Regions from separate parts of the Brevibacillus parabrevis genome, predicted to be linked through region 1. Evidence: riboswitches for the same ligand, from Rfam matches in the RefSeq annotation. Region 1 holds a riboswitch; each other region holds the start of a gene.
What was found. A riboswitch is a leader RNA that binds a small molecule or an ion and turns the genes downstream of it on or off. The one in region 1 is predicted to bind S-adenosylmethionine.
Positions count from the first base shown of each region.

Region 2: it holds a riboswitch for S-adenosylmethionine, as region 1 does, so the genes downstream of both, IRJ17_RS06165 (BMP family lipoprotein) here and IRJ17_RS15185 (homoserine dehydrogenase) in region 1, are expected to answer to the same signal.
Region 3: it holds a riboswitch for S-adenosylmethionine, as region 1 does, so the genes downstream of both, mtnK (S-methyl-5-thioribose kinase) here and IRJ17_RS15185 (homoserine dehydrogenase) in region 1, are expected to answer to the same signal.
Region 4: it holds a riboswitch for S-adenosylmethionine, as region 1 does, so the genes downstream of both, IRJ17_RS14625 (aminotransferase class I/II-fold pyridoxal phosphate-dependent enzyme) here and IRJ17_RS15185 (homoserine dehydrogenase) in region 1, are expected to answer to the same signal.

Region 1 covers NZ_CP064090.1:3,174,536-3,182,443, reverse strand. Annotated here, with positions in the region: gene IRJ17_RS15215 (MFS transporter) at 1-166, shown strand, start outside; gene IRJ17_RS15210 (CcdC family protein) at 275-757, shown strand; gene IRJ17_RS15205 (NUDIX hydrolase) at 1,045-1,452, opposite strand; gene IRJ17_RS15200 (VOC family protein) at 1,510-2,316, opposite strand; gene IRJ17_RS15195 (CapA family protein) at 2,392-3,537, shown strand; gene IRJ17_RS15190 (hypothetical protein) at 3,639-3,791, shown strand; gene IRJ17_RS15185 (homoserine dehydrogenase) at 3,825-5,087, opposite strand; SAM riboswitch class I at 5,167-5,277, opposite strand; SAM riboswitch class I at 5,425-5,530, opposite strand; cobalamin riboswitch at 6,231-6,428, opposite strand; gene IRJ17_RS15180 (DinB family protein) at 6,803-7,318, opposite strand; gene IRJ17_RS15175 (cyclase family protein) at 7,347-7,908, opposite strand, start outside.
Region 2 covers NZ_CP064090.1:1,283,980-1,291,887, reverse strand. Annotated here, with positions in the region: gene IRJ17_RS06190 (nucleoside phosphorylase) at 1-554, opposite strand, end outside; gene IRJ17_RS06185 (sulfite oxidase-like oxidoreductase) at 556-1,218, opposite strand; gene IRJ17_RS06180 (ABC transporter permease) at 1,255-2,169, opposite strand; gene IRJ17_RS06175 (ABC transporter permease) at 2,156-3,226, opposite strand; gene IRJ17_RS06170 (ABC transporter ATP-binding protein) at 3,201-4,730, opposite strand; gene IRJ17_RS06165 (BMP family lipoprotein) at 4,825-5,868, opposite strand; SAM riboswitch class I at 6,074-6,195, opposite strand; gene IRJ17_RS06160 (methyl-accepting chemotaxis protein) at 6,283-7,758, opposite strand.
Region 3 covers NZ_CP064090.1:1,962,524-1,970,431, reverse strand. Annotated here, with positions in the region: gene IRJ17_RS09345 (ABC transporter ATP-binding protein) at 1-1,364, opposite strand, end outside; gene IRJ17_RS09340 (ABC transporter ATP-binding protein) at 1,393-3,135, opposite strand; gene IRJ17_RS09335 (GNAT family N-acetyltransferase) at 3,233-3,796, opposite strand; gene mtnA (S-methyl-5-thioribose-1-phosphate isomerase) at 3,950-4,990, opposite strand; gene mtnK (S-methyl-5-thioribose kinase) at 4,987-6,216, opposite strand; SAM riboswitch class I at 6,366-6,511, opposite strand; gene IRJ17_RS09320 (anti-sigma factor) at 6,604-7,821, opposite strand; gene IRJ17_RS09315 (sigma-70 family RNA polymerase sigma factor) at 7,818-7,908, opposite strand, start outside.
Region 4 covers NZ_CP064090.1:3,055,794-3,063,701, forward strand. Annotated here, with positions in the region: gene IRJ17_RS14600 (YlaH-like family protein) at 1-242, shown strand, start outside; gene IRJ17_RS14605 (hypothetical protein) at 252-524, shown strand; gene IRJ17_RS14610 (hypothetical protein) at 754-2,130, shown strand; gene IRJ17_RS14615 (DUF5665 domain-containing protein) at 2,137-2,445, opposite strand; gene IRJ17_RS14620 (pyridoxamine 5'-phosphate oxidase family protein) at 2,620-3,075, shown strand; SAM riboswitch class I at 3,164-3,289, shown strand; gene IRJ17_RS14625 (aminotransferase class I/II-fold pyridoxal phosphate-dependent enzyme) at 3,385-4,548, shown strand; gene IRJ17_RS14630 (trans-sulfuration enzyme family protein) at 4,545-5,735, shown strand; gene IRJ17_RS14635 (YhcN/YlaJ family sporulation lipoprotein) at 5,762-6,373, opposite strand; gene IRJ17_RS14640 (PhoH family protein) at 6,571-7,905, shown strand.

The DNA.
Region 1 (7,908 bases):
TTTTCTGCTCGCGCTGGGGATTACCGGGGTCGGTCTCGACCTGCTCGGCATCACCGGCTACCTGCTGTTTATCGGCTCGCTGACGCTCTTGTCCGGCCTCTTGACGCTCCTCTACAGCAAAAAACACAAGCTCGATGTCCGGGCCAGCGACGAAGCGGCGGCTTAGCAAAAATGCCGCTTCGCTGTCTGCGGCTTCCCCATACGTCTCAATTTGGTGTAAACTAGACAAGACAACATTGAAAATTTGTTGAAAGTCTATGGAGGCGTTTTTTCCATGCAGATACTCACTTCTTCATCCTTTGGCATTTTGGTGCCGCTGGTGATGGCAACCGCGGTCATCTTTTTGCGCATGCGCCGGCAAAAAAAGCCTGTGTCTGCAAAAAGCATCATCCTGCCGCCGTTCTTCATGGCTACTGGCTTTGCCATGTTTTTCTTTCCGGAAGCGGCGCTGCCACCGATGTACGATCTGGCGGCTTTTGTAACCGGATTGATTTTCTCCATTCCCTTGATTATGACTTCGCGCTTTGAGATCATCGGTCAAGACGTTTACCTCAAACGTTCCCGTGCGTTCTTCTTTATTTTGGCAGGACTCCTGATCATCCGGCTGATTATCAAGCTGGTGATCAACGACAGCTTCACCCCGATCCAGACAGGCGGCTTGTTCTTCCTGCTGGCGTTCGGCATGCTGGTTCCGTGGCGCATTGCCATGCTGTACATGTACCGCCAATTGACGAAAAAGACGTTCGGAACGCATTGATCGCCGGCGATGTTGATGTCGCAGAAAAGAAAGAGCAACCTGATTCCTTTTTTCGCAAAGGGAACGGGTTGCTCTTTTTTCTATGATTCAGTTATTCAGTCAAGTGCGTTTGGAAAAACTCAACGATGTGGCTAATCAGTTGCAAAAAGCTCTAAGGCCCGCCGTGAATGAGCAAACACACTCACTTTTTTCTCAAAACAAAAAAGCCGTCCCTGTTCGGACAGCTTTTTGCCTGCTGATTGATTTCGACTGCTCTTTTCACTACGTCTCATACTTGCCCGTTTGCCCTAAAACTCCACGTAAAACGGATGCTTTTCCTCCTGCAAACATAAAGAGATGCGCTGTCTGAAATTGCTCCAGGTCACCTTTTGCAGAGCTTCCTCGACCGGAAAGAAGCCCGACTCCAGACACTCAGGCGTTGTGATTAGTTTTCCGCCGATCGGTCTGGCGAGAAACAGGGCGTTGCAGATCGACTTGCTGACATTTTGAAACACGCCGCAAAATTTCGTCACTTCAATGTCCAAGCCGCATTCTTCCTTCGTTTCCCTGATCGCTGCTTCGCGGATGGACTCCCCTTGCTCCACCTTTCCGCCGGGCATTTCCCAGCCCCGTCTCGGTCCTTTGATCAGCAGCACTTCGTTGCGATCATTGACGATAATCGCCGCAGCGGACAAAGAATGCTTGGGTGATGTCACAAGCTCGCCTCCTTTGCGCCATTTTCTTGCTTTGCCCCTCGTTACTTTCTAGCAAATTCAAATCAGGTACGTCCCGCCACAAATGGAGTGCGATTCGTGAAGCGCTTTTGCCGCGCCTACTCTTGCAAAAAAAGGACGCTCTCCGCGCGATTGCAGCATCCGCTTGGCCGATCCATCCTGCTGCGGTTCACACAGCACGATATTTCCGCCAGGTAAAGCAAGCGTCAGGCAACGAGCGCCCATTTGCTCATCGTCGAACACTGCTTGGCTCGGCAAGCCGAACCACCGCGTCCAATCCGCTGCTGCCGCTTCCAGATCGGAAACAGCATAACCAACCGCTTGCAGCTCCGTCGCGCCATTTGGATGCGGAGCGATGATGCCGCGCTGTGTCAAATCGGCTTTGCGCTCCTCGTCTGTCTCGCTCCATTCAATCAGAAACGGCATTTGTCTCGCACTGTGCGGGTCTTCGGCAAACAGCATGCGCCACTGCAAAATCTTCCCGTCGTCTCGCGTGCGGCTGCCCGCTACCGGCCCTGTCACTTTGAGACCAAGTGACTGAAATCGCTCTACCCACGCGTCCATTTGCCGAGTGCGCAGGGCAATTTGCCCAAGTCCCTCACCGCGATTCGCCTCCCAGACCAGTTGCCGGATGAGCGGATTGTCGGATTGCTTGGCGACAGCTGCCTCCTCCACCGCCAAAAACTCCACATAAGATAGTCCCAAGTAGCTGAGACTGTTCCATGTTCCCCAATGGGTATGACGTCCGCCCGCGACAGCGTGAAAGCCTGCTTCCTGAAAAAGCCGGGCAGCCTCTCCAGGGGGACGGTGCACGAAATGAACCAGATGATCGAAGGAAAGCTGCATCTTTTTTCGCCCCTTTTCGTATTAGCTCTATAATAACAAATTCACCCATTTTTCGTTACCGTTGAAAGGAGCATAATGAATCAGACGCAGCAAAGCCTAAAGCACATCCGGCGAAAACAACGACAAAAGAAGTGGCAAAGGATGGCGAAGCAAACGCTCTTGTTCAGTCTGCTCGTCATCCTTTGCTCAGGGATTTACTTCGCTTTCGACAAGCTGGGAAGCCATTCCGCCTCCCCTGAACACGATTCCGCACCACCTCCGGCTGTTGCCCACGAGCCGACTGTCCGGCTGACCTTCGTCGGAGATGTGATGATGTCCGGAAATGTGGAAAAAACGTTGCTCGAAAAAGGCTACGACTACCCGTTCACGCACGTCCGTTCCCTGTTTTTGCAGGATGACTTTACCATAGCCAATCTGGAGACGCCACTTACCACAAAAGGCACGCCTGCCGACAACAAACAATACGTTTACAAGTCCTCTCCTTTGGCTGCGCCTGCGATGAAAGCAGCAGGGATCGATGCGGTCAACCTGGCAAACAACCATTCGATGGATCAGGGCGTGGCCGGATTGCTCGACACGTTTGACGCGCTTGCCAAAAACGGGATCGCTTACCTCGGCGGCGGCAAAGACTCTGTGGAAGCCTTCACTCCCGTCGTGGTGGAGCGAAACGGCATCAAGCTCGCCTTGCTCGGATTCAGCCGGGTCATTCCCGAAGTCAGCTGGTTCGCCACGGAGAAACAGCCTGGACTGGCTGGCTCCTATGATTCCGCCAAAGCCGTCCAAGCGATTCAACAAGCAAAGGCACACGCTGATCTCGTCGTCGTGATCGCCCATTGGGGCAAGGAACGGGAAGACTTTCCCGTCGATCACCAAAAAGAATTGGCCAAAGCTTACATTGACGCAGGAGCAGACTTGATCGTCGGTGGTCATCCTCACGTCCTGCAAGGCTTTGAACGCTACAACGGCAAGTGGATTGCCTACAGTTTGGGCAATTTCATTTTCACCCGCTCGACGGAGCCAAAAACGTGGCAGACGATGGTACTGCAAGCAAGCTGCACAAAAGACGCTTCCTGTGAACTGACGATGCTCCCGTTCCATGCCGAGCTGGGACGAGCGGTACCGATGAATGACACGGATGGGGCAGCGCTTCTGCAACGAATCGAATCACTGTCGGAAAACGTTCAGATTGAAGCCGATGGTCACGTACAGGCACGCTCATGATAAATGAGGCGTGCCCGTTGCCTTTTTTGGCGAAACTTTTCCATATTGCTTTCGTAGACCATAGTAGAACCACTTTTTCCAGCGAAAAGGAGGCGGCACATATGACCGGATTGATTATCACCGTATCGGCGATCGGCCTTATTATACTCTGCAGTTATTTCATGACCAAATGGGAAAAAGTCGTCTTCCCCGGCAATCAGAAAAACGGGCCTTCAGATACCGATCAACAGCTCTCGGATAAAAAAAGCAAGTAGAAAGGATCAGCGCTGATCTAGACAGACTGCGAGCTATGCCGATTCGATCAGCGGGAAGCAGCGCACGGAAAGTCCGAAGTCACTTTTCAGCACTTGCTCATGCTCTGCGCGAATACCTGTAACGATCAAGCCCGCGCGCAGCACACCGCCCAAGTCGAATTGCACCTTCAATTTCGTCACGTTCACGCCAGCCTCCCGCAAGAAATGCAGCACGCGATCAGGTGTGGCGGCGATACACGAGCCTTCCAAATAACACAGCACCCGTTCGTCTTGCCCTTGCTCCAACTGAGCCGCGGCATTTTTTTCTGTCCAAACAGGATGCGGCGTAAATGGCTGGGTCAACAAGTAAGCCAAATCTTCAACGACAGCGCTTGCGGTCGGCAGTTCGCCTGCACCCCGGCCCGTAAACAACAGGTCGCCCACGATGTTCCCGGAGAGCTGCACCGCATTGAACGCATCCTGGATTTGCGCCAACGGATGGGCAATGGGCAGCACAGTCGGCTGAACCGAGAGGCGGATGCCTTGCTCGGCTTTTTGTGCCTGGGCAATCAGCTTGATCCGGTAACCCAGCTCACTTGCGATCCGGATGTGTCCGGCAGACAAATCGGCGATTCCTTTACGCACGACATCCGCAAGCGGCAACGACTCCCCGTACACAAGCTGCGCAAGAATGTACAATTTGTACATGGCATCGAAACCTTCCACATCCGAACGCGGATCAGCTTCCGCATAGCCCAGCTCCTGCGCCTGCTTCAGCACTTCCTGATAAGAGAGCTGTTCCGCCTCCATTTTCGTCAAGATGAAGTTCGTCGTCCCGTTGAGAATACCGCGAACTCCTTGGATGTCATTTGTGCGCAAAAACTGCCGCAGCACGCTCAAAATCGGAATCCCGCCAGCCACGCTCGCTTCATAAGCCAGATGCACCTGATGCTGGTTAGCCAGATCGACAAGCTCAGGGCCGCGTTTGGCGAGCAGCTCTTTGTTCGCCGTTACCACATGGCAGCCTTTTTCAATCAGGGCACGCACGTAATCATACGTAGGCTCGACACCGCCCATTACCTCCACGACAATGTCCACATCGCTTTTTAGCACATCCTCAAAATCGGTAGTCAAAAGCGCAGGATCAACCTGAACCGCCCGTTCTTTTTCCGAATCGCGAACCAATGCTTTGACAATCTCGATCCGTTTGCCCAACCGCTGCGCCAGCTTCTCCTGTTGCGAGCGAATCGTTTTGATGACGCCGCCCCCTACTGTTCCCAATCCCAGCAATCCTACTTTGATTACACCTGCGCTCATTATTACCACCTCATGTCATGTTTTGGAAAAATAAGAAAAACCTTCTTGCTAAGAAGAAGGTTTGGCATCAAGGTCCTTCTCCTTATCTCCCAGAACGATTTTCGTCCTGCAGGAATTGGCACCTTGTCACAAACTGCGTAACGGTTGCCGGGCTTCATCGGGCCAGTCCCTCCACCTCTCTAGATAAAGAAAACTATGAATTTTTGTTCTTTGCTAGATGTCAGTTCTCTCTTGTCTTTGAAATTGGGCAAATGTTTGCCTCGTTCCCACTTTTTCATACATAAAAAACCTTCTCCGCTAAGAAGAAGGTTCGTCTTGACTGCTACGAGGCACCCGCTTCTTATCTATCGAGACGAAACGTCCCGCAGGAATTGGCACCTTGTCGCAAAAGCAACGGTTGCCGGGCTTCATCGGGCCAGACCCTCCACCTCTCTGGATAAGAACTATGATTTGCTATTGAGCCTATTCTAAGAAATTCCAATGCATTCGTCAACACAATTCTTTTTGTTTGCTGACAAGACTCGCAAGCAGGAAGAACGGACGGCAACTCCCTCAGCAAAGCAGCCGTTTCCACGCGCAAACACACTTTCCACCTCCGCCGTGTTGCAGCAAGCGCACGTAACGATTCCTGCTTCGCTTTCCTCCGGCACCTCTTTTTCTTCAACATAGCCGCACCATGGACATATGAAAAGCTGAACCACGCCACTCCCTCCTTTTTCACGGCGACAATCTGGCAACGATATCCTTAAAAAGGCTCCGGTTCGCAAGCTTGCGATCCCTCACATTCGTACAAGATCTAGTCAAGTTGAATTTAATCGCGAGTCATCGTAGCCTCTTTGACAGGTAGATCAACCGCGAGACGCCCTGGTCCATTCGACGAACCGCTGCAAGCGAGAGGCAGCTTCAGCTCAGCTCTTTCGATTTTAGCCGCTTCTATCGCGAAGCTACTCCAGCGCCTCGATTAATCGCATCAATTCCGAGACAAGTTGCCCCCTTCGACAGACCACACCAATCCCCCAAACAAAAAAAGCATTTTCCGACGACCGATACGATCGTTAGAAAATGCGCAAGCAAAGAGAAACGTATTCGTCCCCCTGCTGTCATGGCGAGTCCTCTAACACCTCCCTATCTCCCGTAGGTCCATCAGTGTCGTCGAAACAGGCAGGTCTCCTGACTTTGGGATCATCGTCTGGCGCTGCCTTCCCCATCCAAGTCTGGACAAGTGGCCTGTATGCGCAAAACTCCCCTCTTACAGTGGCGGGACCGTGTCGGATTTGCACCGAGCTTCCCTATTATCCTTGCGGCGATATACCTCAAGGAACCTGTTCCCACATATGAAATTGGAAAAATCACTACTGTTATTGTACCCTACCATTGCCGAGATAGGGAGGGCAAGTTGCGAGCGGCAGCGAAAAGATAGCGAGGAACACGCAGCGACAGCTGGAAAGCGAAAAACGAGAAACGAAAAGCGAGTAACAAAAAACGAGAAACAGAAAATGAGCGACGGAAAACAAGCAGCAGAAAACAAGCAACGCAAAACGAGTAACGCAAAACGAGTAACGGAAGCGAGTAACGAAAAGCGAGTAACGAAAAGCGAGTAACGAAAAGCGAGTAACGAAAAGCGAGTAACGAAAAGCGAGTAACGAAAAGCGAGTAACGAAAAGCGAGTAACGAAAAGCGACACACAGAAAGCGAAACAGCGGGCTTCTCCCGGCTTACAGCGAATACCGTTCCCGCAAAATTCTACAGTGGTGCGCCTCGTGTCCGGCGATAATATAGGCCAATGTGCGTGCCGACAGCTTATTGCCATTTGCTGTGCCCGTTCTCGTCCACGCCTCGGCAGCGATCCCCCGCAGTTGGGCCAGCGTCGACTGTCGCACAGCGTTGTATTCTGCGAGCAAATCCGTCAGACTGCGCTCCTGATAGAAGCCTTCTGCTACATACGTATTTTCATCGAACCCCGCCAGCTCAGTCTGATCCCCTCTGGCGATTCTCAGCAAGCGATAGCTCATGATTCGCTCGGTATCGATGATATGGCCCAGCACTTCTTTTACCGTCCATTTGCCCGGAGCGTAGCGATAATCGATTTGTTCCCCTGTCAATCCGGCGAACATCTCCCCTGTCTGTGCTGCCTGTTGTTCGAGAATCGTCAGCAGATCACCTTCTGGCACTTGACTGACGTAGGTAGCAAAATAATCTTGGTACTCCTCCCGGTTTGGGCGAATCAGCATGCTCATGTCCTCCTCGGCTTCTCTCTATTTATCCTTCTTGCCAGCCTTCAAACAGCAGCACCCGCGCAGGAGCTGCATCTGTTCCTACAAGCTTCAGCGGAGCAGCCACCATAAAGTAGAGGCCCGGTGGCACATCGCGCAGACGCAGCCCTTCGATCACGACGATACCTGCGGCAAACAGCGTTTTATGCGTCGGATGCCCCTCTTGGCTCCGTTCAATCCCCAAAGCATCCGTGCCAATTCCCCGTACGCCTTTTTCAGCCAAATAAGCAGCGCCATCGTGCGCCAAATAAACAAATTCAAACGAAAAGGCGTCGTCTTGCGAATTTTTCGTTTGAAACAGGAGAAACTCTCCCGGGGCGATATCAAACTTTTCCAGCTCAGCCCGGCCAATCTGGTCTTCAACGTGCGTCAAGTCAAGCACCCGGCAGTTCCCGACCAGTTTTTCCAGCGAGATGCTCTCAAATGTCTCTCCATCGTTCACCATGTGCAGCGGCGCATCTACGTGGGTGCCAGAGTGCACATCCATATCGATTCTGGACTCGGTTACGTACCCATTCGTAACCGTCTGTATTTTCGGTTGCTTTTCC
Region 2 (7,908 bases), 1.9 Mb from region 1:
AGGGCGGAATTTTCCATCTCGACCGCGAGTACCCCGGCTTTTTGGTACAGCTTGTGCGGAAACTCCAGAACGCCACTGTAGAACACATCCAGCGTCAGCGTAATTCCCTCTGCTACGGGAAGTCCGGCCTCGTTTGCTTCTGCTGCTGCCACCAGTGCATCCGCCACGCGGCGATTGGCGACTGCCGGGAAACCCGGAGGAACGAGCTGGCTGGTCAGTCCGTCCTGACGCACGACAGCCGAGCTGATGACGAGGCTGCCAGGCTCGATTTCTTTTTGGTACGATCCTGCCGTACCTACGCGAATGATGACCTGCACGCCACCTTTTGCCAACTCCTCAAAACATACGGCAGCACCCGGCGAACCGACGCCGTGGCTGACTACGGCAACCTCCGTGCCTTTCCACGTCCCGGCATAGCTGTGATACTCGCGATTTTCTCCGATGGACCGATGGTTGTCCAGCTTGGCGGCAATCAAGGCAGCCCGTTTTGGATCTCCACATACGATGACGCGCTTCGGCAACTGTTCCGGATCTACTTTCAGGTTCGTAAGCATCTCAATCAAACTCCTTTTTCTCCCATTCGTCTTCGGGAATCGGCAGCGCTTCACCGGAGAACCGCTCTTCGCGGAACGGGTCTGCGATCAGGTGAAAGCCGTTTTGCTCCCAAAATCCGGGGGTGTTTTCCGAAATAAACTCAATGCCTCGCAGCCACTTCACGCTTTTCCAGAAGTACAGGTGCGGCACAGTCAGGCGCAAAGGCCAGCCATGCTTGTCCGTCAGCGGCTCTCCGTCGAAGGAGTGGGCCAACAGCACGTCAGGGCGCATCAAGTCAGCGAGCGGCACGTTCGCCGTATAGTCGTGATCGCCGTGCAGCATGACGTACGATGCCTGCGGCACTACCCCGATTGCCTGCAAAAAGTCGCGGAACCGCACGCCTGTAAACGCATTGTCAAAACGCGACCAGCGCGTCACGCAGTGAATATCGCTGGTCACGGTGACTTGCGGCATCTCCATGATTTGCTCGTAGCTCAGTGTAACTTCGCGATCTACCTCGCCAAACACGCGCAATGTCCATTCCTTCATGTCGTAAACCGGGACTTCTCCCTCATGCAAAATCGGAAAGCGCTCGGTCAAAATTTGCCCCGGCGGAAGCCTTTTTGCCAGTGCCGGGTCGACTGCGGGCACTTTCATCCGTTTGATCCGATCTGCCTTGTTCATGTTGCGTACCCCCTTTTCTTCGTTGACTGTTCTTTGTTAACGGGTGCTCTGCTGATTGTTGCTCGCCGCCTGCATGCGCTCTTTCAGGAAGAACATCGCAGCAACCGTGAGCAAATACGGCAGCATGGAAGTGAATTGCGTTGGCAGCGAGAAGCCTTGCAGACGAATGCTCAGCGCATCCATCAAGCCAAACAAAAAGCTCGACGCCAGTATTCCGACTGGATGGGACTGCCCCATCATCATCGCCACCAAAGCGATAAAGCCGCGTCCGGCGGTCATGCCCTCGGAGAACATCGTCACCTGGCCCAACGAAAGCTGTGCCCCTGCGAGTCCGCACAAAGCGCCGCAGATGACGATAGCCAGCACCTGCAAGCCCGTTACTTTCAACCCGAGGCTGCGAGCCGCAACCGGATTCGACCCAACGGCAAGAACCCGAAAACCAGTGACAGTCTTGTAAAAGAACACATAAAGCGCAATCGCAGCCAAAAACGCGAAATAAACAAGCGGAGAATGCCCGGAAAATACCTCGCCGACACCCGGAATATCTTTGATCACAGGGATGTCCCACTTCGGCAAGCCCGCCATATCTTTATCGTAAAAAGCCCCTTTGACGCCAAAAATCGCCCGCAGCGCAAACGTCGTCAGACCGAGCGCGAGGAAATTGATCGCTACCCCGACGACGATCTCGTTTGCTTTGAGCTTGATCGTCATATAGGCAAACAACAGAGCGAACAAAACACTCGTCGCCGCCGCAATCAAGATCGCCAGAAACAAATTCCCGGTAAAGTGATTGCCAACAATCGCGGAGAAGGCTCCGGCCAGCACCATGCCTTCCAGCCCCACATTAAAAATGCCTACACGCGAGCACAGCGCTCCGCCCAAAGCAGCCAGCAATATCGGTGTCACCATGCGAATGGTAGAACTGACGAGGGACCAATCAAGCAGCTCCATGCGATTCTCCCCCTTTTGCTTTCCGCTGTTTCCACCAGTCGTAGCTGAATTTTGCCGAAATAAACAGGATCAGCACTGCCGAGATGACGCTTGCCAGCTCCAACGGCACGTCTGTGTTCCGCTCCACGCCCATCGCTCCAGTCTGAAAAGCAGCCAGCAGGATCGAAGTAAAAATAATCCCGACCGGATGGGAGTTTGCCAAGAGCGTCGCCATCAGGCCCGTCCAGGCGAAGTTCGGTACAGTCAAAGCGCCATCGACAAAACGGTAGTGCGCCCCCAGCACCTCGACCGTCCCTGCCAGGCCCGCCAGACCACCGCTGGCAAACATGCCTGTCAGCATGACGCGGATGCGGTTGATCCCCCCGTATTGAGCGAACAACGGGTTTTGCCCGAGCATTTTCACTTCATAGCCGAACGGCGTAAAGCGGATGACCCAGAACAGGATCAAAGCGCCGACAATGGCAAACAAAAACCCGGCGTGCACGCTCATCCCTGCGAACAGCTTGGGAAGCCAGACGCTCTTGTCCAGCATGACCGTTTGCGCCAAAGCTGCCGAGCCAGTCCTGTCCCGAAACGGCTCCGTGACCAGATAGCTGGCAAACAAGACGGCAATGTAGTTGAACAGCAAGGAAGAAATCAGCAGCGGAATCCGAAACCGCGCTTCCATGATGCCCGGCAGTAGCCCCCAAAGCCCGCCAACGGCCATTCCCGTCACAATCGCAGCCACCAGCTTCACGATTCCCGGCGCCGGCAAGTAAATGGCTACCAGCGTAGCACTGATAGCGCCAAGCACCATCTGTCCTTCTGCCCCCAGGTTGAATACTCCCGCCCGAAAAGCAAGCGACAGCCCCAGGGCGATCAGCATGATCGGTGTTGCTCTCGCCAACGTGGAAACGAAGAAGTAAAAGCTTCCGAATGCTCCCTTCCACATTTCCTGATAGGTGCCCAAGATCGATTCCCCTACCGATGCGATGACGAGCGCCCCGATCAACAGGCCGATGACAATCGCCAAAAGCGGCTGAACCAGTGATTTACACAGCTCTTTGATTGCTGCCATGAACGCTTCCTCCCGCCATTAACACGCTGATTTTTTCCTCGGTTGCCTCTTTGCGCGAAAGCTCTCCGGCGATCCGCCCTTTGTACATCACCAAAATGCGATCCGACAGCGCCAAAATTTCCGACAGCTCGGATGACACCAGCAAAATTCCGTCTCCTGCGTTGCGCTTGTCGATCAGCGCCTGATGGATGTACTCCATCGCTCCGATATCGACACCGCGCGTCGGCTCGGCTGCGATCAAAAACGGGGTTTCATGCCCCAACTCCCGCGCGACGATCAGCTTCTGCAAATTTCCGCCCGACAAATTCCCGGCAAGCTCCTGAAGCTGCCGCGAACCAGTCTTGATCGCGAATCGCTCCACCCAGCCAGTCACAACCTGGCGAAAAGCTTCCCGCAGTACGATGCCGCGCCGATTGAATGCAGGCTTGCGCTGATAGCCCATCAACGCGTTCTCTTCGACACTTTCCAGCTTGGCGGTTCCCCACATATAACGATCCTCGGGAATATGGGCCAGACCCGCTTCCCGGATTGTCGCCACAGATTTGTTGGTGACGTCCTTGCCGCCCAGCCGCACTGTTCCCTCCTGTGCCGCCCGCAAACCGCTCACGGCTTGCAGCAACTCGGACTGTCCGTTGCCAGAAACTCCGGCAATTCCCACGATCTCGCCGTGATGGACGGTAAAGCTGACCCGGTCGAGCAACGTCTGCTTTTCGCGCACCGACAAATTTTCCACCTGCAAAAGCGGTCCCTGCTCCAAAGCGACGCGCTCACTCAGCTCTTGCAGCTCGCGGCCGACCATCAACCGGGCCAAATCGTCCACATTTGTCTGCTCACGCGCAACCGTACCCGTCACCTTGCCGCCGCGCAGCACCGTGATGCGGTCCGCTACCTCCATTACTTCTTGGAGCTTGTGCGTAATCAAAATCACGCTTTTCCCGCTCTCCGCCAGATTGCGAATCGTTTGCAGCAAGTCGCGAACCTCCAGCGGAGTCAACACAGCGGTCGGTTCGTCCAGCACGATGATGTCTGCGCCCTGGTACAGCACTTTCAAAATCTCGACCCGCTGCTGTTCTCCCACCGAGCAATTGGACACTTTTGCCTGTGGATCAATCGGAATACGGAACTTTTCGCTTAGCTCGCGCACCTTTTGCACAGCGTCATGGCGGCGGAAAAACCCGGCCTGCTGCGGTTCGTAGCCAATCACGATGTTTTCTGCCACGCTGAACTCGCCGAACAGCATGAAGTGCTGGTGCACCATCCCGATTCCGTTGCCGATGGCGTCCTGCGGCCCGCGAAAAGCGACCGGCTTGCCGTTTAGCACGATATCGCCGGACGTAGGCTGCTCCATGCCGTACAACATCCTCATCAACGTCGTCTTGCCCGCTCCGTTCTCACCGACGATCGCGTGCACTTCTCCGGCAGCAAGCGAGAACGAGACCTTGTCGTTTGCAATAAAATCTCCGTATTTCTTGGTCATGGCGCGCATTTCCAAACGATAGGTCATCCTTGCTCCCCCTTCTTTACGCTTTCCTTTCGCATATAAGGAAGACCGACTACACAGCCGTAGTCGGTCACAATCAAGCTCTGTGCACTAGCTTTTAGAACGAATCCGGCACTTTGCGGGTACCAGCAATGATCTCTTCACTGATCGCTTTTACTTTGTCCACAACTTCCTGGCCGATGAAAGCGTTCAGCGGTGTTTTGCTTTCGTGAGTCACATACGTTACGCCTACGCCTTTTTCTTTCAATCCGTAGTTGACGACACCTGGTTTGAAAGAACCTTCCACAAACGATTTCACAGTTTCATACGCTGCTGCGTCTGTCCCTTTCAGTTGGGACAATACGATGTGCTCAGGGTCAATCGTCGTGCGGTCAACGTCTTGTCCTGCTGTAAAGAAGCCTTTTTCCTTCGCGGCTTCGAATACGCCGAGATCGCCTACCGCAGCTGCTCCGTTGATGAAGTCAGCGCCTTTGGATGCTTGCAGCAGAGCCAGCTCTTTCGCTTTTGCCGGGTCAGTGAAGCTGCCCACGTAGTTTACCAGAAATTCTGCATTCGGATTGGTCGATTTCAAGCCTTCCTGGAATCCGCCTGTCCATTTTTTCAGAAGCGGAATGTCCATTGCGACAACCATGCCGACTTTGTTTGTTTTCGTGGCAAGACCTGCCGCCACCCCCATCAGGTAAGCTGCTTCCTGCTCGCGGAAAGTAACGCTGCGCACATTTGGCAAATCGACTACTGTATCAATAATCGCGAAGTTGCGATCAGGGTTTTCTGCGGCTACTTTTTTCAGTGCGTCTTCTGCTTCAAAAGAAGAAGTGATGATCAGGTCGTAGTTTTCCGCTACGGCTACGCGCAAGTTCTCTTCGATCGCACCATGGTCAGTCGACTCGATGCTTTTTACTTCCGCGCCAAATTCTTGTCCTGCTTTTTTCGCGCCCTCGTCCATTTGCTGGAAGAATGGGTTCACGCCGATTTTTTCAGGCAAAATCAAGGCAACGCGTTTCTTCGCTGCACCTTCTTGTCCTGCGGCTTGCTCTTTCGGCTTATCCGTCGATGCGTTCCCGGCAGGTGCATTCCCGCCTGCTGAACAACCCGCAGCCAAAACAGCAAAAGTAGTCAATGCCAACAACAACTTCTTCATGGTGTCTTTCTCCCCTATCTGAACGTTCTCCGTTTTCTCTATCCTAACCATAATGTACGGTTTTTCGACAAAAAGATCAATACCAAACACGAATATTTCACATTAAAATTATTTTATTGTTCGTTATTCTCCCTCTGTCCATCCTCCCCTTCTAACGAAAAAAAACTCTTCCCGAAGGAAGAGTTTGCGTCCGAAGCCGTCCTCTTCCTCATCTGTCAAAACCCCGGTACAGGTTTTGCAGGAATTGGCACCTTTCTGTACATGTCTCGCATGTCCAGTGGTTGCCGGGCTTCATAGGGCCAGTCCCTCCGCCGCTCTCGATAAGGTAGATCATCTATTGAGTTACAATGAACTTATTCTAGCAGAACGCTCTGAAAAAGCAATTGTTTTTTCAGATTGTTTCCGCCAGTTTGTTTATTTCGTTTGAAAGGTTTGCTGGAGTCGATGCGACAGGTTGCTAAGCTCACCCAGCTCTTCGGTAATTTCCCGCACCTTTTGATGCTGATTTTCTGCGGTGGCAAAAAGCTCTTCCAGGTTGGCAACCGATTGTTCGGTGACGGCCGTAATCGTCGACATCTCCATCGCCACTTCGCCTGAACGCATTTTGACCCGGTTCATGCTGGAACCGACATGCTCGGCCGCTTGCAGGAATGCCACCATGCCGGAGCGCACTGCCTCGATCGAAGCCACCGTTTTTACAGCCAGCTCCTGTCCTTTGGCTACAGACGCCTCTCCGTTGCTGATTTGCTGCACAGCGTTCTCGCTCTCCTGATGGAGCGATTTGAGAATTTCCGTAATCTCCTGGGTAGCGGTCGCGCTTTGCTCAGCCAGCTTGCGCACTTCGTCAGCTACTACAGCGAAACCGCGTCCATGCTCGCCAGCCCGCGCTGACTCGATGGCGGCGTTGAGCGCCAAAAGATTTGTTTGCGTAGCAATCTGGTTGATCGCTCCCACGATTTCTTCTACCCGGTTCGCCTGGCGATTGAGCTGGTGAATCGTCGCAGCAGCCACATTGACCGCAGACACGATCTGTTCCATTTGCTGTGAAAGCTCGTTCATCATGCCCACGCTGTCTTTCAGGCGCTGGTTGTTTTGATCGGACTCGCTCTTCATCGCATTCGTCTGCGTCGTTACCGCCACGATCTCCTGGTCGATCGACTGCACCTCTTCTTCGATCTTCACAGTCGAATTGGCCTGCGATTCCATGCCAGTCGCAACTTCGCGAAACGCAATCATCATCTCGTCCGTATTGCGTTTCGTTCCTTCGGCATGCTCGTGCACATGCTCTGTCGTGCGGTCAATCTGCCCCGTCATCTGTTGAATATGTACGAGCATTTCTCCCAGACGGCGTTCTTTTTCCTCTGCTTCCTGTCGGGCGATATTCGCCTTGCTGAGAGAAGCTTGTCCAGCCAGACAGAGGTACGTTACAGCCCCCATCATCATGAGGATCGCTACAATCCGCAGCACCAGATTCAGTTCCGTGAAGTCGCCGCTAAAAATTTCGTAGGAGCCTGTATAAAAGCCGACCAGAGTCACAACAATCTGCGCGATTCCCGCCGACACTACCAGCTTCCAGTCGAGGTAGGCTGCCAAAAATCCCATGACAATGAATGCGAGAAAAGTTACCTCTGGATAGGTAGTAAAGTGATCGAATGAGATCGCGTAAAACATGAGTCCAATCGCTACCAGGTAACGAATGACATGACTGTCCCTTTTGATGAAGTAAAACGGTGACACAATGAGGGTGACCAGCAATCCGAGGGACGTCACTTTCCAGAAGTTTGCATCGACCTGATAAGCAATCAGTCCCGCCATCCACAGGTGGTTCCATAGGATAAAAATCATAAAGCCTTCTTTGTCCGTCAAGGTGTTACGAACCAATTGAATCATAAGTGCCCCCCTTTTCCTGTTACTTATGTATCGGATTCTTTAACCATTATATCGCGTGCAGATTGACTAATTTGTGAAAAAAGTGAGAACAGCCAAAACGATTGGAGAATAGGCTACTATCATCTCCCCTTATTTTAAGCTATTTGGAAA
Region 3 (7,908 bases), 1.2 Mb from region 1:
AAAACGACTTCCCCGCGCGGCCGCTCGATTTGCTTGCCGGCCTGCTCCGTTTCCGGCGCCGTATCCAATATATCGAACACGCGAGCCGCGGCGATCGTTGCCTGCTGCATTTGCGACAGACGATTCATGATCATGTTGATCGGCTCGAAAAAACGTCCCATGTAATCGACAAAGGCGAACAGCGCCCCAAACGAGATGACACTGTGAAAAGACGCAGAACCGTAATACCAGATGATCACCGTCAGGGCGATTTTCCAGATCAAGTCGACGGCAGGCCGCAGCAAAAGAGATTCCAGGTTGATCTCCTTCATCCGCATCTTGAAGTAGCTCTCATTCACCTGCGCGAACTCTTCCTGCACGCCTTTTTCGCGGCGAAACGCCTGGACAATCGTCATGTTTTGAATCATTTCATTAATAGTGGCATTCATGTCGCCCAGCTTCGCCCGAATCACCGCATAGTAGCGCGAGCTGTATTTTTGGTATACATAAATCAAAGCGACGAGCAGCGGAACCGTCAAACAGCAAAACAAAGCGAGCTGCGGCTGGAGCACGAACAGCGCGATCAAAATCCCGACCAAATAAATGCCGTTCTGGACAAAAGTAGCCAGCACACTCACGTAAAGCTCGCGGATCGCTTCGGTATCGTTGCTGACGCGGGAGACGAGCGAGCCGACAGGTGTCTTGTCAAAAAAGGACACCGGGAGCTTTTGCAAATGAACGAACAGCTTCATCCGCATGCGCTGAATGATGCGCTGGGCGGTCGTCTGCAACCACAAAATCTGGATGTAGTTGAAGCACGCCGACAGCAAAATCAGCGCCCCGTACCCGACTGACAGCCAGATGATCGGCTGCACGTCGTTTTGATACAGCGCCAGCACTTCGTCGGCTGTCAGCTTGATGCCCGTCAACGTCGTTTCCGTTCCGTCAGCAGCTTCCGTCGTTACCGCGAAGCGCTCCCGGCCATTTTCCGGCTCGACTGGCGCAAACTTCTTTTCCGTATTTTGGGCATTCTCACTGAGCTTGCCCTCCATTAAATAGTACGTAGCTCCTTCGGAAAGCACGGTCATTTCTGCGCCTCGGACGCTTTCCGGAGTCAACCCCGCCTCCTGGAGCGCATCTTCGCGCATATAATACCGATCCTGGATGGCGACCGCTTTTTCGGCTGACGCTTGCGGCCGTTCTTCCAGCTGATACCACGGCTTCTGGATCGCCAAAATGTGATTGTCGATCATCACCTTGGCGAGAAAAGGGCCTGCCAGCTCCGCGCTGGTTCCAAGTAAAAGCAGGAACAGCGCTCCCCATATTTGTTTCTGAAACGGCCGGGCAAATTCAACCAGCCGCTTCCAGCTTTTTTCTTTACTCACGAAACGCTCTCCCTCCCTCTATGCCGATTTATCCAGCAACGTCTTGCTCCATCTGCTGCCTGCGATACTGCTCGGCGTACCAGCCGTTTTGCTGCATCAGCTCGGCATGTGTTCCCCGCTCGACAATTCGCCCCGCATCGAGCACGAGAATCAGTTCGGCATGCTGGACGGCAGACAGGCGATGCGCCGTAATAATCGTCGTCTTGTTGGCACGCTCCTGGCGCAGATGGCGCAAAATCGCCTCCTCCGTGCGTGCGTCAACCGCCGACAAGGAATCGTCCAAGACGAGGATGCCCGCATCGAGCAGCAGGGCGCGGGCAATCGAGATTCGTTGCTTTTGTCCCCCGGAGAGCGTCACGCCTTTTTCTCCGACCATCGTTTTCAATCCTTCGCGGAATTGCATCAGGTCGCTCTCCATTTCCGCCAGCCGCATCGCGTGCAGCACTTCCGCCTCGCTCGCACCCGGCTTGCCGAACGAGACGTTTTCCGCAATCGTGCGGGAGAACAGCAAGTGCTCCTGGGGCACATACGCGATCTTTTGCCGCAGCGTATCAAAAGACAGCTCCTCAATCGGCACGCCTCCGACGAACAGCGTCTGACTTTTCATTTCATACTGGTGCAAAAGAGCGCGGCACAAGGTCGATTTCCCGCTCCCTGTCCGGCCGACAATGCCCAGCGTCTCCCCTTCGCCCAAAGAAAACGTAATGTCGGACAGCGCCAGCTTGTCACTGCCCGGGTAGGCGAACGAAAAGTGGCGAGCTTCTACTGTATGGGGTGTCTCTGCCGCAATCGGATGGTCAACCTCGTGCACATCGGGCTGCTCCACAAGCAGCTCGGACAGACGCTTGTGGGACGCGCCGCCACGCTGCAACACATTGACTAGCCAGCCAAAAGCGAACATCGGCCAGATCAACAGCCCGAGGTACAGGTTGAAGGCGACCAGATCCCCCAAAGAAATCGCGCTCGTAAAGACGAGATATGTTCCATAGCCAAGCCCGATCAAAAAGCTGAAACCTATAATGATGGCAATTGTCGGCTCGAACAGGGCGTCGATCCGCGACACGCTGACGTTTCGCTCCAGCGTTTTCTCGCTGACTCTTCTGTAGGCTTCAATATCTTCCTTTTCCTGCACAAACGCCCGCAGTACCCGCACGCCGGAAATCGACTGCTGGACGTGATCGTTCATCTCGCCGAACGCTTCCTGCGCCAAGTAAAAGCGCTCATGCAGCAAGCGGCCGTAATAGGCAGTCGACCAGGCCAGAAAAGGCATCGGGATCAAAGCTGCGAGCGTCAGCTTCCAGTCGATCGCGGTCACCATGACTCCGAGCGTCAAAAGCGTCATGAACAACGAATCGACCAGCGTGAGCACTCCGGTACTCGCCGTCTGCTCGATGGCGGGAATGTCGTTGGTTGCCACAGCCATCAAATCACCGCTGCGCTTGCGATGGTAAAAAGACGGCGTCATCCGGGTCAAATGCCCGAAAAGCCGCTCTCGCAAAGTTCGCTCCAAAATCAACGCGCCGCCGTTCAGCAAATACCTCCAGGCAAAGCGCATCGCGTACAGCCCGACCCCAAGCGCGAGCAAAATCGTGACTGTCCGCGTCAAGTCTTGGGCAGTCAAAGAGCTGTTGCGCATCGCGTCGACAGTCTCGCCGATCAGCCGCGGCGGCCAGAGCATCAAAATGTCGATGAAAAACAAAAAGGCTATGCCGATCGTGTACCGCTTCCAGTGGGCACGAAAAAACCAGGATAGCTCCTTGAGTGTCTTCAAGCTAATCACCTCTTTTTATCGAGCAAAAAAGGGCGTGCGAATCGCGCAGCCCCTTTTTGCTTCCTTCATCGTAATTGACTGAATTTTCTTTGTCAATCTACCTTTTTTGTCTGGCTCTTTCCTGCCATTCTTCCTTCAACATGCTGTACACGGCATGGTCGACAAAATGGTCATACAAAAACTCATTGCGCCGCAGGATTCCCTCCAGTTGAAAGCCGAGTCTCTCGGGGATCGCTCTGCTTTTCGTATTGCCTGTCGCCGCCTGAATCGTGATTTTCTCCAAGTTCCATGAACCGAAAACAAGGTGATCCATATACGCCGCCACTGCTTTGGTCATCAGCCCCTTGCCCTGAAAGCCGGCGCCAAGCCAATAGCCCAGTGATGTCTTCTTGTTGATCCAGTCCAGATTGTGCACACCGAGAGTCCCGGCCATCCGTCCGTTATACCAGATTCCGTAGTGAATCCCTTGATTGTCGTCATACTGTTGAATCGTTCTTTGGATGAAATAGCTCGTGTCATCCTCGCACTTCGTGTAATTCAGCCAAGGCAGCCACTCTTTGAGGTAGGATCGGTTCGTATCGGTGAGCCAAAACATTTCGCTGGCATCCGACAACTCCAACTGTTTGAGAAATGCTTCTTCGGAAATCGGGATCGTTCTCATGATAACCGCTCCTCCTTCTCATTCGCTTTCAACGGGCAAGCAACTTCTTACGCTCGATTATGCGGCTGGTTCCATAATTTAGCAAGAATCAGACGATCTATTCCTGAAAAAAAGCGCCCGCCATAAAAAGGCAGACGCTCCTGATACGACGGACTATTGTTTGCTTTTCGCGATCTCTTCCGGCTTGAAAATGCCCGTCTCTGTCACAATTGCGGTAATGTACTGGGCTGGCGTCACGTCAAACGCCGGATTGTACACCTTGATATCATCCGGTGCTACCTGTTTGCCCAAGCCGTGTGTGATCTCTTCTGCCGGACGTTCCTCAATCGGAATTTCCGCACCTGTCGCCGTCGCCAGATCGACAGAGGACAGCGGCGCCGCTACATAGAAAGGAATGCCATGCGCTTTTGCCAAAACGGCTACTCCATACGTGCCGATTTTGTTGGCGACGTCGCCGTTGGCCGCTACACGGTCTGTTCCCACGACAACGGCCTGCACTTTGCCTTGCGACATGACCATAGCTGCCATGTTGTCGCAAATCAAGGTGACGTCAATCCCAGCCTGCTGCAATTCATAGGCGGTCAGGCGAGCGCCTTGCAATACGGGGCGCGTCTCGTCGGCGTATACTTTCAAATCCCACCCGCGTTCTTTTGCCAAATAGAAAGGAGCGGTAGCCGTACCGTATGCAGCAGTAGCCAGCGCACCCGGATTACAGTGTGTAAGCACGCCCATGCCGTCTTGCAACAGCGTCAGCAAATGTTCGCCGATCGTGCGACATACTTCTGCGTCTTCTTTTTGAATCGCCAGTGCTTCGTCGAGCACAGCTTTTTTCAGCTCGTCAACGGGCAAGGCGGAGTTTTGTTGCACGCGTGCTTTGATCCGGTCAAGCGCCCAGAACAGATTCACAGCAGTTGGCCGGGACGTTCCCAAATAGTCTGCCTGGCTGTTCAGCTCTTGCCAAAACTGTTCATACGTTTGCGCTTCGCTGCCGCGGATTCCCAAATACAGTCCGTAGGCGGCGGCCATGCCGATTGCCGGTGCTCCGCGCACTTCCAGGCGGCGAATCGAGCCCCATACTTGTTCGGCGGTCGTCAGCTGCAAATAAATCGTTTCTACTGGCAAACGCGTCTGATCAAGCAAAACGAGTACGTCGTCTTCCCACTTGACTGGCGTTGTTTGTGTACTGGTTGTCATACTGTCGTTGCCTCCTGATAGTAGCGTGCGGTTACGTTGCGGACGATGTCCGTGATGTCTGTCGATTCCTCAATGTCGTTGCGTCCGAGAATCAGCGCTTCCCCGATCGCCAGCGCCAGTCGTTCTGCTTCGGCGCGTTTTTCGGCGTCTGCGATGGCATTCAGATCAGCCACTCCTGCCAGGCCGATCACACGGCGCAAAATTTTGCATCCGGCATAGCCTGCCGTATCCTGAATCAGTCGTTTCACGTAGCTTTGCCACAAGCCCTCGACATGAGCGCTGCGTTCTTTAGCCTGCTTGTGCCAGAGCTGGACAAACTGGGAAACAAATTCGTTCCAGACATCTTCAACCGTTTCCAGTAAGTATTCGCGGTAGGAGTCGCGTTCTCCTTGGTCATTTTGCAAGCCGTGCTGACCGGCGTAGTTGAGCAGCAGGTTGGCGATAACGGCACCGATGTCAAAACCGATCGGCCCGTAGTAGGCAAATTCGGGGTCGATCGCTTTCAGGCTGCTCTCGGTGATGAAGATGCTGCCTGTGTGCAAATCGCCGTGCAAAAGTGCTTCTGCGCGAGTCAGGAAATCGAATTTCAGCTTGGCGATTTCCAGCTTGAGCGGCTTGTTGTTCCAGATGGCCTCTACTTCTTTGCGGATCAGCGGGTTAAAGTCGTTGGTCGGCGCATTTTCATACGGGTCGGTAAAGACGAGATCTTCTGTGATTTTGCATAATTCCGGATTTATGAATGTTCCGACTAGCGCTTTTTTGTCGTACGGATGCGCCCCCAAATCGGATGTGTAGAACAAGGTTTGCGCGAGAAAACGTCCGATCTGCTTCGGAAAAAGCGGGTAGCGCTTGCCCTCAATCAAGCCTTTGCGCATGATGACGTGGTCGCCTACGTTCTCCATCACCGTCAGCGCCAGCTCCTGATCGAAGTGGTATACTTCCGGCACCAGGTCAGGCACGTATTTGTGCTGGATGCGGAGCGCTTCACTCTCGATGCGGGCACGGTCAATCGTCAGCGGCCATGATTCTCCCACGACTCTCGCAAACGGCAACGCTTGCTTCACGATGACTTTTTTTCCGGTAGCCGGCTCCTGGATATCGAACACGAGGTTCAGATTCCCGTCACCGATTTCGCGGCTGGTCAGCTCTGCTCCTTCTGTAAACAGACCCGGCAAGCCTTTTACGTACTCTACTGCTTCCTGCTCAGTCAATGCGCGGTATGCCATGATTGATTACTCCCCTCACAAATCGTTTTTTTCTCTATCTCGAACGGAATGACAAAATGGTCAGGAATCCGTGTCCAAACGCACAAAAAAGACCTCTTTCCCGAAGAAAAGAGGTCGCTGTCGCCACGTATAATAAACGTGTCATGTCCCCCTTATCTTCCAGACCACTTTTGTTTCTGCAGGAATTAGCACCGTGCACGTCGCTTTTTGTTTCAGCCGCTGCTCGCGTTGAAATAGCGTCGTGTCGGTTGCCGGGTATCATCGGGCCAGTCCCTCCACCTTCTCTGGATAAGGTATCCAAACGTATGCGGTTTTGATTTAGTTTGAATCATACAACCTGCCGTTCCACGATGTCAACACCCTTTTTTCGCAAACCGCGCTTCTCTCCTACCAGACGTGCTGAGTGCCGGAAGCAGCCGGGCGATCCCAGTTCCACCAGTCAATTTGGCCGACAAAGGCAGCGGTAATCGACTTCTCATCCTTGAGTTTGAGCAGTTCCTTCGTCGGTCCGGTCAGGACTGCTCCGTAGAGGCGAACGCCTTTTTCCTGCAAGTAGCGATAGCGCTCCTCGACTTGCGGATCGCTTCGCGAGACCAAATATTGTCCCATGTCGCGCGCGAGGCTTTTTTGCTCGACAAGGTAGGCCATTTCCCCCAAAAAGGCTGCCATCCGTCGGCTTCCTTCTCCGTTGACCTGAATCGGAGCCGCTCCGTAATTCAGCTCGTGCTCCGCAAATCCCCATGCTTCTCCCGGCCCCAAGAGCAGGTAGCCGTCTTTTTGGTCTTCGTGCCTGGCTTCCACTCCGGTGTCCACTGCCAACCAGACCGTATCCTGGTTGGCGGAGCTGATGTAGCGGGAGATTCGCTCATAATACTGCTCGTACGTCAAAAAATCAGCAAAAGAGACAGCCAACTGGGCAACGGTTCCTTCGGGGAGCTTCTCCAAAGTCGTCCAGGCTGGCGTGCGCCAATGCGCCAGTTCGTCTGCGTCCGGTTTTTGCCCGCTTTGAAGCGGATAGCGGAAAAACAGCTTTTGCTCCCTCACTCCGTTGGTCCATTGCGGCTTGGCGTTGACGTTCCACAACACGTTGGTGCTTTCAAAGCGGCCTGCGTTTTTGATGTCCGCCCCTACTCGCTCGCGAAGCTCCATCTGGATGCTGCCGTACAGCAGTCCCACCTGCGCGCCGCTGCTGCCCACGCTGACACCCGGCTGCGTAAAATTGACCATGTCCTTCGCTACCCGGTGCAGATCATCGTGCATCGACGACCCTACCCATCCGTTGACGCCCAGAAATACCACGCCAATTACAAACGGGATGGCAAAAGCGTACACGGAACTGAGCAAGCGATTTTTCCATTTTCCCCGCCGGACAATCGCCCTCTGCTTCGCTTCGGAAAGCTGGCTGTGCCCGCCCTCGTCCAGCGCGTCGAGTTCCCGTGGTTGCTGCTCTCCTTCTTCGCCCAGCAAAAGCCGCTCCAGCCGCTCTGCGCATGCCTCATCGGCTGCCAGCTCCTCGCCAAGCCGCTTTGCTTCTTCCCCTGTCAGTTCCCCTCTCAAATAAGCGAGCAGCTTTTGCTCGCGATCATGACCGTTTTGGTGCGTCATGGCCCTTCCTCCTTCCACAGCTTCCGCATCTTTTGCCGACCGCGAAACAGCGAGCGTTTGACGTCCGCCAGTTCGATCTCCAACACC
Region 4 (7,908 bases), 120 kb from region 1:
ACCATAACCGGGCTTGGATCTTGTTTGTGCAATTGATTATCGTGTACTACCTTGGATTTGCAACCCGCATTCGCATGCCGATTTTGAAAACATTGCTTTTGTACATTTTGCTGTTCGCAGGTGCGCTTATTTTTGCCATTCTGGATGTCCAACTGCCGGTGAAGAGCGCGATGCTGGTTGCCATTGCGATTTTGGTCGTTGTGAAATTGCGCATCAAGCCGGAGCAAACAGAGCGAAAGTGAGGATTTCTCATGAAGCGTGAAGATGCCCTTTTTAACTGGCTGCAAATTCAGGTTGTGGCAGAAGCCCGCCCCGACGATCAGTCTGCGCTCGACACTGCCGCGTTTTTTGCCCAGCTGTTGCTGGAGGATCATGCCATCAGCGAGCTTTCGTACCGGGTGGAAAACGGCTGGTATCATTTGTCGGGCAAGCAGGAAGCGGGTGCGGTAGATAACCGCTATCCCGCGGAAGCGGTGGAGAGCCTGCTGGCTGCAATTGAAAACGAGCTGAAATTCAACTGTTGATGAGCGAAACAAAAAGACTCCCGAAGCCTTGGGGACGAATCCGAGGCTTGCGGGAGTCTTTTTTAATCCAGGTGCGGGTGATTAGCCTCAAAACAAACTGGTTCTGCAAGCGGAAAATGGGCCATTAGGAGTGGTTTTCTTCCGGATGCAACTTTTGAAAAAAATGCGCCGTCTGTATGGTTGCCCTGGGCACAGAGGGAATGACTGGCAGAATAGAGGGGGAACAACAATGAAAAAAATCATGACCAGGCCCGTTTTGGCTGTCGTAACAGCGGCGGGACTCATCGGTTGCCTGACACCGCTTCTGGCGGACGCAAGCTCGACAGGAGCAGCCGAAACATCTAAGGTAGTCATGAATGAGCAAGGACAGAAAGCGACCCGATATCAGCTCAAGGAGCTTGTCCAAAGCGATCCGGCTACGCTGAACACGCTCCTGAAAACACAGGCAGACCATCTGTACATTATCGTCGATAAAATTAATTTGAACGTAAAGTTGCAATCGTATATGGAAACGAACAAGGCGGAATGGGAGCGGATTTATCGCGACTACTACAACGACATCTGGCTGGAAGTGCGCAGCCCGAAAGCGGATGAGCAACTGGTCAGCGTGAGCGCCCAGACGAAAAGCGACAAGGTGTACATCAAAGGTCTTGTGACACCGGACGTGACCAAGGTGGTCGTGACCAAGCCGAACGGTGATATCATCGAGACGGTGCCGACCAGCGAGCACTCGTTTACCGTCAGCTTCCCTGCCGTCGGTACGTCCGCCGAGCAGTATGTGACCGTTCAGGCTTTTGCGGGAAGCGTGCTTGCCGACACGGAGAAAGTAAAGCTCGTAGCGCAAACGGAAGAGGACAAAAACAGGCTGCTCCATATGTTCACGGTTTATGACGCGAAAAAAGCAGAGTGGCAAGTCAAAGGGATTGTCAAGCACGGGGCGGAGCGGGTTGTCGTCACGTATAACGGCGTGCGAAAAGAGGCCAGCCTGAAAAAGCTGCTCGATAACGTCGACAGCTTCAGTGTGACTTTCGAGAATCCGACGACGGATGCCAAGAGCAGCAAGGCTGTGATCGAAGTGTATGAGGCCGGGAAAAAGGTGGACGAGGACTCGATTGCGATTGAGCCGAAAAAGACACCGGACAACAATCCGGCAGTAGACTACAGCATTGCGGGCACAGCTGTGCACGACATAAAGAAAAAGCAGATCGAACTGAAAGGTACCGTCAAGGGCTGGGACAAAAAGCAAAAGGCGAAGCTTTTCGCGATTAAACCAGACGGCAAGAAAAAAGAGATCAAGCCCAATGACAAGGGCGAGTACACGCTGGAATTGACGTACAAAGATCGCTCGTACACGGCCAAAGCGATTCAGCTTGAACTGTATGTAAAAGACAAGCTGGTCAAGCAAGCAGACATCGTCCTGAGCACGAAGGTCATCGTCGCGCCGCCTGAGCATGATGAGGATGAGAAAAAGCACAAGCATCCGAATGGCAAAGCGTACGGCTTCTGGAAGAAACACGATGGCAAATGGGACGATGACGATCGGGACGACGATGACCGCGATCGTGACGAAGATGACGACGATCGTGACAAAAAGAAAGACAAGTAGCTGCTGTTACGGCTGTTTGTAAGTCTGGACGTAATCGACCAGTTCGCGGATGTAGTCGCCGAGGATCGGGATCGAGAGAAATTGTGTCAGTAGCGAACCGAGCAGTGCGAGAACGATAGCAGTCCCAATCGTCAAACCAAGACCCCGGGCAAGACCTGCGAGGAAATTGATCCAGAGCAGCTTGCGCGGGGCTGTGTAATTTTGGATGACATCAGCAAGCCGGATATCCTCCAAAAACATGGCGATCTTATCCATGCGCTCGTTCATTTTCCGCACTTCCTGAAGCTCGTGGAGGACTTGATCTATTTTGTGCATGAGCCGATCTGTAGGCGTAGGAGCCACTTGTTTCAACCTCCTTGTTCCTGGAAGCATTGTTTTCTACCAGTTTAGGGAAAAAGCCGACCAGAATCAAGGCGGGGAGGAAAGGTTTGCCTCCGGCTTGCGGGAGGGGTACAATAGACGTACAAAAGTATACGAGGAGGCATCCGAATGGCTGAAACCGTATCCCAAACCTTATCGGAAGAACTGTTCGCGCTCCTGCAAAAAGAGCGCTTTGTGACGTTGGCCACAGTCGATCACGAGACAGGTGCGCCATCCGTCAGTTCCTTGTCCTGGACTTTTGCTGTGAACAGCGGACTCATCCGTTTTGCTGTAGACAGCCGCTCCCGCATTCTCGCCAATATCGCCAAAGAACCGCAGGTCGTGCTGCATTTGATCGGGGCAGGCTCTTCTTTTGCGATCAACGGGCGCGCCGAGCTGAAGGCAGAACGGCTGGAAGGGGTTCCCCTGAAGCTTGCGATGGCGGAGATTGCGATTGACTCTGTCAGAGACGTGATGTTTTACGGTTCGCGCATATCCGTAGAGCCTCAGTACGAAAAGACATACGACAAAAATGCCGCAGCGAAGCTGGACAATCAGGTCATGGACGCCTTGAAAAAAGCGTAGGCGCGGTTGTCACACTCTTGTGGAAAATCTTGTTGACAAGAAACAGCGCTATCCTTTAGTATTAGGTCATTCAAATTGAATAGCAAACTTCTTATCCAGAGAGGCGGAGGGACTGGCCCGATGATGCCCGGCAACCAATCACCTGTATGTTCGTTCATACGGGGAGATAATGGTGCTAATTCCTGCAGAGTTTTTTAACTCTGAAAGATGAGAAGGTCTTGCTTACGGCGACGTAAACAAAGCCTTCTTTCAGAGGAAAGGGGGCTTTTTTCATGCCCCTCGACATCATTGGAGGGAGAGAATTACGGTATGAGACTGGAAACAAAATTGATTCAGGCAGGCGTAGGCAAAGATGAGAAAACGGGTGCGGTGAGCTTCCCCGTCTACTACGCTACCGCTTATCGCCATCCGGCGCTGGGACAGAGCACAGGTTTTGACTATACGCGGACGGCGAATCCTACCCGTTCTGTTTTGGAAGAGACAATCGCTGAGGCAGAGGGAGGCGATGCCGGCTTTGCCTGCGCGTCCGGGATGGCGGCAGTCCATACGGTAATGGGGTTGTTTTCCCAAGGCGATCACCTCATCGTATCGCTCGATTTGTACGGCGGGACGTATCGCTTGTTTGAACAAGTGCTTTCCCGTTACGGGCTTGCTTTTACTTACGTAGATTTGCGCGATCTGGAAGCGGTGAAAAAGGCGCTGCGCGCAGAGACGAAAGCGATTTTCGTCGAGACGCCGACCAATCCGCTCATGCAGATTACAAATATTCGTGAAATAACCAGCCTGGCCAAGCAACACGGGCTTCTGACGATTGTAGACAACACGTTCATGACTCCGTATTGTCAACGCCCGCTAGAGCTTGGGGCTGATGTGATTTTGCACAGCGCAACGAAGTATTTGGGCGGACACAACGATGTGCTGGCAGGGTTGATCGTTACAAAGGGCGAGGAGTTGTCGGAAAAAATCCGGTTTTTGCACAATTCGATCGGCGCCGTGCTGGGGCCGCAGGATAGCTGGCTTCTGGTGCGCGGCATGAAAACGTTGGCGCTGCGCATGGACAGACACCAGTCGAATGCGCTCGCGGTAGCGAAAAAGCTGAAAGAACATCCAGCCGTTGCCGAAGTGTTTTATCCCGGACTGGAAGAGCATCCCGGGCATGAGATTCAGGCGAGCCAGGCGAGCGGATACAGCGGCATGGTTTCGTTCCGGGTACGCTCCCAGGAGCAGGTGGGCTTGTTTCTGCAAAATTTGCGCGTCGTCTCCTTTGCGGAAAGTCTTGGCGGGGTAGAGTCGTTGTGTACGTACCCGGCGACACAGACTCACGCAGACATCCCCGAGGAAGTGCGGGCGTATGTCGGCGTGTGCGATCGATTGCTGAGGCTTTCGGTGGGGATTGAACATCCGGATGATTTGATCGCTGATTTGTTTCAAGCGCTGGATGCAAGTCTCGTCGTTGGGGGGGCTGTTCGATGAATTTCGCGACAAAAGTTTTGCATGGCTCCACAGGCATCGATCCGTTTACAGGTGCGTCGTCGGTTCCGATTTACCAGGCTTCCACTTTTCATCAGTTTGATATCGATCAGCCGGGCACATACGATTACGCCCGCTCGGGGAACCCGACGAGACATGCGCTGGAAGAAGCGATCGCCGCACTCGAAGGCGGAGCGCGCGGGTTCGCCTTTTCTTCCGGCATGGCGGCCATTTCCAGTGTGTTCATGCTCTTTTCGGCGGGCGATCATATCGTGGTCGCGGAAGATGTGTACGGCGGCACTTTCCGTTTTCTGACGAGAGTGCTGTCGAGAATGGGAATCTCTGTCACGTTTGTGGATGCGACACAAACGGAAGCGGTGCGCGCGGCGATCACTCCGGCTACCAGAGGGGTCTATCTGGAAACTCCGTCCAATCCGACGTTGAAAGTGACCGATATCGCTGCCGTTTCCGCCATTGCGAAAGAGCATGACCTGCTCGTCATCGTGGACAATACGTTCCTGACGCCGTACTATCAGCGGCCATTGGAGCTGGGGGCGGATATCGTCATCCACAGTGCAACCAAGTTTATCGGCGGCCACAGCGACGTTGTTGCAGGTCTGGCGGTAACCCGCGATGAAGCGCTCGGCGAACAGCTGTACCTCATCCAAAACGGCATGGGAGCCGTTCTCGGCGTTCAGGATTGCTGGCTGGTCATGAGAGGGCTGAAGACGCTCAAAGCGCGTCTGGATGTCAGCACGAAGTCTGCCGGAGTTTTGGCGGAATGGCTTTCTTGCCACCCCGAAGTGAGCCGCGTCTACTATACAGGCTTGGCTGAGCATCCGGGACATCTCGTTCAGCAAAAACAGGCGAGCGGCCACGGCGCCGTATTGTCTTTTGACGTCGGGAGCCGCGAGCGGGCAAAAGCGTTGTTTGACCGCGTAAAGCTGCCGATTGTAGCGGTCAGTCTTGGCGCGGTGGAGACGATTCTCTCGTATCCGGTCATGATGTCGCATGCGGCGATGCCAGCAGAGGAGCGGCAAGCTCGCGGCATTACAGACGGTTTGATCCGGTTGTCCGCAGGTCTGGAAGACGCGGACGATTTGCTGGCAGACTTGAAACAGGCTTTGGAAGCACTGCCGCCTTTGCCATCCGCGATTCCAAGCAAAAAAGAGGCATACTCCCGGGTGTAACGAACCGGGGGCTATGCCTCTTTTTCTTATGGAGTGCCAGTGCGATTTACGTTGATTTTTCCTTGCGGGGTACGCCCATCGTTGTTGATCTGTTGTTGCTGATTTTCCTGCGCCGGTGTTTCTTCGCGCCTTCTGACATCTCGCGGCAGTTGCGGAATGATCCGTCCGACGATGTCGGCCAATTCCTCTGCGAAGCCGGAGATCGGGTGGCCTCTGCGAATGTCTGCCGCCATTTCTTTCAGCCGCTGAACGATGTCCGGGTCGGCTGTTACGACGGCATTGGCCCCCTGCGGGTCTTCTTTCAGCGCTTCTGCCACGGTGTACTTGATGACGCCGACTTCCGGCCGATCCAATTGGGCGTCTACATCGATCCCGACGACGGCGTATTTGCCAATAACCACGGCTGTGGCGCCATTGACTTTTTTCACGCGAGTAGCCAACTGGACGAGACGGTCGGCGGTCGCCTGCGAAGATTGGTTGTAAGCTGGTTCCGGTGCCGTTTGCTGAACGCGCTGGGTATGGGGCGCTTGCTGTTGGTTGGGTTGTGGCGCAGCCTGGTTCGCTTTGTTGCCCGCCATGCACCCTGACAAAACAAGGCTCGCACCCAGGCAACCAATGATGATCCGTTTCACACGCATACTCCCTTTCCCCGTAGTGCCTCCGATCAGGAGGGCAGGTTACCTGTATTTTGTTCCCCTCCGCCCCATTTCATTCTGCCAAGGGTCGTCTATCTCTGTTCGACCGAACATAGACTGTAGTACATCACGTCGCCACAATTGAGCATCCCTCCAAAAATTGCATACCGTATATAAGAAGGGTAATAGGAGGCGAGATTTTGAAGAAAATCTACGTACTGGACACCAACGTACTCCTGCAAGATCCACGGGCGATGTTCTCTTTCGCTGACAACGAAATTGTCATACCCGCAGTGGTGTTGGAAGAAATCGATTCCAAAAAGCGGTACATGGATGAAATTGGCCGCAACGCACGGTACGTATCGCGGCTCTTTGACAGTTTTCGTGAGCTGGGTCATTTGCACAAAGGCATTACCCTGGAGACAGGCGGGCTCTTTCGGGTGGAGCTGAACCATTCTTCGCTCCATCAGTTGCAAAAGCAATTTACGGAAATGACGAACGACAACCGCATTTTGGCGGTCGCACTCAATTTGCAGGAGGAGGAGAACCAATCCCCACAGCCCAGACCCGTCATTTTGGTGAGCAAGGATGCGCTCATGCGTGTGAAGGCAGATGCCTTGAACATTTCAGCGGAAGATTTTCTTTCGGATCGCGTCGTAGGTGAATTTTCCAGCATCTACACCGGCTATCAAAAGATGATGGTAGCCTCGGAGATCATCAAGTCTTACTACGCGACGCGCAAGCTTCATCTGGCTACCTGTTTCCCTCGCTATCGCTTTTATCCGCACCAGTTTCTCGTATTGAAGGACGAGTGCAACCCGTCCATTTCCGCGATTGGAAAAGTAGACCCTGACGGCAAAACTTTGGAAATGCTTGTATCAGATGACGATCCGATTTGGGGCATCCGGGCCCGAAATGTGCAGCAAAGAATGGCGACAGAGCTGTTGCTGCGAGATGATATTCCGCTCGTGACCATGACGGGGAAGGCGGGAACAGGCAAGACGTTGCTGGCTTTGGCTGCGGGGCTGCTGCAGATTGAAGATCAGCAAAAGTACAAAAAGCTGTTGGTAGCAAGACCTATCGTTCCTTTAGGAAAAGACATCGGTTATTTGCCCGGCGAGAAAGAAGAGAAATTGCGGCCGTGGATGCAACCGATTTATGATAATTTGGAATATTTATTCAACACAAAGCGCCCAGGCGATCTCGACAAAATTTTGGCGGGAATGGGCAGCTTGCAAGTAGAAGCGTTGACCTACATTCGCGGCCGCTCCATTCCGGGACAGTTTATCATTATTGACGAAGCGCAAAACCTGACCAAGCACGAGGTAAAAACGATTTTGACCAGGGTAGGCGACGGCTCGAAAATCGTTTTGATGGGCGACCCGGAGCAGATCGACCATCCGTATTTGGACGAAAGCAACAACGGTCTGACTTATGTAGTGGAAGTATTCAAAGACCAGAAGCTGGCCGGGCATATCCGCCTGGAAAAAGGCGAGCGGAGCGTGCTTGCACAACTCGCGGCCGATTTGTTGTAAAAA